Regions from separate parts of the Nocardia sp. NPDC050697 genome, predicted to be linked through region 2. Evidence: riboswitches for the same ligand, from Rfam matches in the RefSeq annotation. Region 2 holds a riboswitch; the other holds the start of a gene.

Region 1 (2,193 bases), on a different contig from region 2:
CACCTGCACGCCGTGCGACTTGGCGATCGCGGTGAGCTCGCCGAGGGTGCGCAGCTCGGCGAATTGCGCGGCGTCGTTGGCGTCGGCGATGGAACCCGGGCGCAGCCCGTCGCCGAGCGAGAAGGTGACGTCGTAGCGCGCCAGGATGGCGCAGAGCTCCTCGAAGTGCGTGTACAGGAACGACTCCCGGTGGTGCGCCAGGCACCACGCCGCCATGATCGAGCCGCCGCGGGAGACGATGCCGGTGACCCGCTTCGCGGTGAGCGGGATGTAGCGCAGCAGCACGCCGGCGTGCACGGTCATGTAGTCCACGCCCTGCTCGGCCTGCTCGATCACGGTGTCCCGGTACAGCTCCCAGCTCAACGCGGTCGGATCGCCGTTCACCTGCTCCAGCGCCTGGTAGATCGGCACGGTGCCGACCGGGACCGGCGAATTGCGCAGGATCCACTCGCGGGTCTCGTGGATGTTCTTCCCGGTGGAGAGGTCCATGATGGTGTCGGCGCCCCAGCGGGTGGCCCAGACCATCTTCTCCACCTCCTCCGCGATGGACGAGGAGACCGCCGAATTCCCGATATTGGCATTGATCTTCACCAGGAACCTCTTGCCGATGATGGCCGGCTCCAGCTCCGGATGGTTGCGGTTGGCCGGGATCACCGCGCGCCCCGCGGCGACCTCGGCGCGGACCAGCTCCGGCTCCACCCCCTCGCGCGCGGCGACGAACCGCATCTCCGGGGTCACGATCCCCGCCCGCGCCCAGGCCGGCTGGGTGCGCGGCCCCTCGGCCGTGGGCTGCTCCCAGCTGTCCCGCAGCGCGGGCAGCCCGGCCGCGAGATCGATGGTCGAACGGTGGTCGGTGTACGGCCCCGACGTGTCGTACACGTCGAACCGCTCCCCATTGCTGAGCGAAATGCGGCGCACCGGCACCCGCAGCTCGTCCACCTCGAGATAGTGCTTCGCGCTGCCCTCGATGGGCCCGGTGGTCACGACAGATTTCACGATGTCACTCCCTACGCCGGCATTACCCGGTCAGGTTCCTACGGTCGACGGCCCTAGCCGTCCTCTCAGCCCGCTGGTGCGAGCCCCCGTCATCGACGATGAAGTTGTGCGCGGCCGACCCTACCCGCTACGCGTCGCGCAGCATCCGGAACACCTGGCCGCCGACGAAATCGCCGAGATCCTGCGGCGTCCAGTCGGCGGTGCCCGCCATCAGCGTCTGCACCGCGCCCTCGCCCGCGGCCAGCCACTGGTCCACCAGCACCGGCAGTTTGCGCTCGGCGCCGGTGGTGCCCCAGCCGGCCATGGAGCCGCGCAGCAGCGTGGTGCAGCGGTTCACCGCGAGCCGCCTGCCCCGGCCGAACTCCTCGGAGATCACCGGGTCCGGGGTCTCGGCCAGGAAGCGCCAGGACTCCGGGCGCGCGGCGGTGAGTGTGAGCAGCGTGCGGAAGCTGTCGACCACCGCGGACTCGTCCTCGCCGAGGTCGCGGGTGGGGAGCGTGGAGAGCAGGTCGTGGATGAGGTAGTTCTCCTCGCGCCTGCGCAGCGCGTCGATCAGCTGCACCCGGTCCGCGAAGCAGGCGTAGACGACCGGGCGGGTGACCCGCATGCGGTCCGCGATCGAGGCCATGGTGACGGCGGAGAGCCCCTCGGAGACCGCGAGGGTGAGCGCGGTGTCGAGCACCTGCGGCCGCCTGCGCTGCGGGCCGAGATGCTGTGCCCGCTGCCGCGGCCGGACGGCCGACTCACTACCCATGGCCGGTAACCCTAGCAGCGCGGACCCGTCGAGTGGGGTAACAAGACCAGACGGATGGTTTTACCGGAAAACGCTCCTACCAGCGTTGATCCGTCTCAGTCGGTGAACTCCGCGAGGACCGGCGCATGGTCGCTCGCACCCTTGCCCTTGCGCTCCTGCCGATCCACCACCGCGTCGGTGACCGTGGCCGCGAGCGCGGGGGAGGCCAGCACGAAATCGATCCGCATGCCCTCCTTCCTGGCGAAGCGCAGCTGCGTGTAGTCCCAGTAGGTGTAGACGCCGGGCCCGGGGGCGAAGGGCCGCATGACGTCGGCGTACCCGGTGGCCACGATGGCGGCGAAGGCGTCCCGCTCCGGCTGCGAGGTGTGCGTCTTGTTCTCGAAGTACTCCGGCGACCAGACGTCGTCGTCGGTCGGCGCGATATTCCAATCCCCGACCAGCGC
Region 2 (2,193 bases):
CGCGTGTACACCGACAGCACCTACGTCCGCAACGGCATCCTGTCCTGGATCCCGAAGTGGGAGGCGAACGGCTGGCTGACGCAGAAGCGGGAGCCGGTCAAGAACGCCGACCTGTGGCAGCGGCTCGCCGCGGCCTGCGCCGGGCACGATGTCGCGTGGGAGTGGGTGAAGGGCCACGCCGGGCACCCGGAGAACGAGCGCGCCGACAGGCTCGCGGTGCGCGGCGCCAGGGAGGCGGCTGGCGCAGTTCGCGCTTGAGCAGCTTCCCGCTCCGGTTGCGCGGCAGCGATGCGGCGAACCGGATCCGCTTCGGCACCACCCGCCGCACCGCGGGCAGCCGGTCGCGCACCGTCTCGACGGCCGGGGCGAGTTCCGGATCCGCCAGCACGGCGCGCGACCCGGACTGCGCGATCAGGGCGGCCAGCTCGTCGCCGGTCAGCGCGAAGTTCACCGGGACGTGCACCAGCCCGGCCCTGGCGCAGGCCAGGAAGCCGATCGCGTAGGCGTCGGAGTTCGTCCCACCGACGGCGACCCGATCACCCTGGGGAACGGCGACCCGGCTTTCCGGTCCGCGGGGGCCGCACGCACGGCGGAGACACGGCTCCTGGCCGCACCGTAACCGATCCGCGCTCTTCCGGGCGGAACGCCGGCGCCCATCTCGAGGGACAATACGGACGTGAGTGTCATGATCAGCCCGCAACTCGACCCGTAGCGGCATGTCGGACGACGAAGCGCCGGGCACCGGCGGTAAGCGCAGCATGCGCGATCAGCTGCGCCGCAAGCTCGACGGCATCAAACCGGCCCGCGACGACGACGGCTCGGCGAACGTCGTCCGGCTCCCGCGCCGCCCCCGGCGCGTGCCCGACGAGCCCGGCGGCCAGCACCCCAAACCGTGGCGCCCGGAGAACAGCCGCCCCGGCGACCCGCCCCCGACCCGCCCCGTCACCCGCACGGAGCTGCAGGCCGAGACCGGCGCCTGGCCGCCGACCCCACCCGCCCCGGAGCCGGCCGAGGGCGAGCGCGACGCGCAGATCGTCGAGTTCGGCGCCCGCCCGCGCCGGCGCCCGAACGCGCCGCGCATGGCCCGGCCGCGCCGCATCGAGAAGCGGGACGGTGATCCGCCCCCGGCGGAGTGAGCCGGGCGACCGGAAGCGGGCTCCCACCGGGGCATCCATCGCTGCTATGGTCGGAAACCGAACGACACGGGGTGCTCCGCGCGAGCGGGGCTGAGATGAGACCCGAGAACCTGTTCAGGTAATGCTGACGAAGGGATGTCCTGGTTTGCGCGCGCAACCCGCCGAATCCGCACGCTTCACCGACCACCTGTGGGATCGGACGAAAGAGCTGCGCACCGCCATCGACGACCTCGAGTTCCTGCGCCGGCTCGGCGACGGCACGCTGCCGCTCGAGGTCTTCCGCACCTACGTGGAGCAGGATTCGCTCTACCTCGCGGGCTACGCGAAGACGCTGAGCCTGCTGGCGGCGAAGTCACCCGACCCGGAGACCGCGCGGTTCTGGGCGCAGTCCGCCGGGACGGCGGTGGCGGTCGAGACCGCGCTGCACCAGGATCTGCTCGCCGGTGGGCGGATTCCGGAGCGGTCGGCCGAGCCGGAGCACTCGACGGCCTGCCTGGCCTACCTCTCCTACCTGATCGCCACCGCCGCCACCGAGTCCTACGCGGTCGGCGCGGCGGCGGCGCTGCCGTGCTTCTGGATCTACGCCGAGGTGGGCCGCGGGCTGGCCGCGACGGCCGCCGAGGTGCTCGCCGCCGACCCCGAACACCCCTACGCGCAGTGGGTCTCCGCCTACGGCGCACCGGAGTTCCAGGAATCCGCCGCCGCGGCCCGCGCGCTGGTGGACGCGGCGGCCGCCACCGCGGGCCCCGCCGACCTGGCCGCCATGGAGACGGCCTTCGTCATCGCCACCCGCTACGAACTGATGTTCTGGGACACCGCCCTGCACCCGCAGCCCTGGCCCGCCGGATGAGCGGCCGCCTGCGCCGCGCCCTGGCCCGCGCGATCGCCGCGGTGGCGGTGCTCTCCGCGCTCACCGCCTGCTCGAGCGGCAACCAGGGCGAGACCATCCGCTTCGCGCTGGACTGGACGCCGAACACCAACCACACCGGGCTCTTCGTCGCGCTGCAGCGCGGCTGGTTCGCCGACGCCGGCCTCGACGTCGAGGTGCTGCCCTACA

What was found. A riboswitch is a leader RNA that binds a small molecule or an ion and turns the genes downstream of it on or off. The one in region 2 is predicted to bind thiamine pyrophosphate.
Region 1: another riboswitch for thiamine pyrophosphate. It lies ahead of thiC (phosphomethylpyrimidine synthase ThiC); the one in region 2 lies ahead of AB0H71_RS06315 (TenA family protein).

Annotation. Positions count from the first base shown of each region.
Region 1 is NZ_JBFAHY010000002.1:692,894-695,086, forward strand. It holds gene thiC (phosphomethylpyrimidine synthase ThiC) at 1-996, opposite strand, end outside; TPP riboswitch at 984-1,096, opposite strand; gene AB0H71_RS10830 (TetR family transcriptional regulator) at 1,124-1,750, opposite strand; gene AB0H71_RS10835 (exodeoxyribonuclease III) at 1,846-2,193, opposite strand, start outside.
Region 2 is NZ_JBFAHY010000001.1:1,262,000-1,264,192, reverse strand. It holds gene rnhA (ribonuclease HI) at 1-258, shown strand, start outside; partial or broken gene AB0H71_RS06325 (AMP-binding protein) at 344-718, opposite strand; gene AB0H71_RS06320 (hypothetical protein) at 717-1,136, shown strand; TPP riboswitch at 1,194-1,289, shown strand; gene AB0H71_RS06315 (TenA family protein) at 1,282-1,986, shown strand; gene AB0H71_RS06310 (ABC transporter substrate-binding protein) at 1,983-2,193, shown strand, end outside.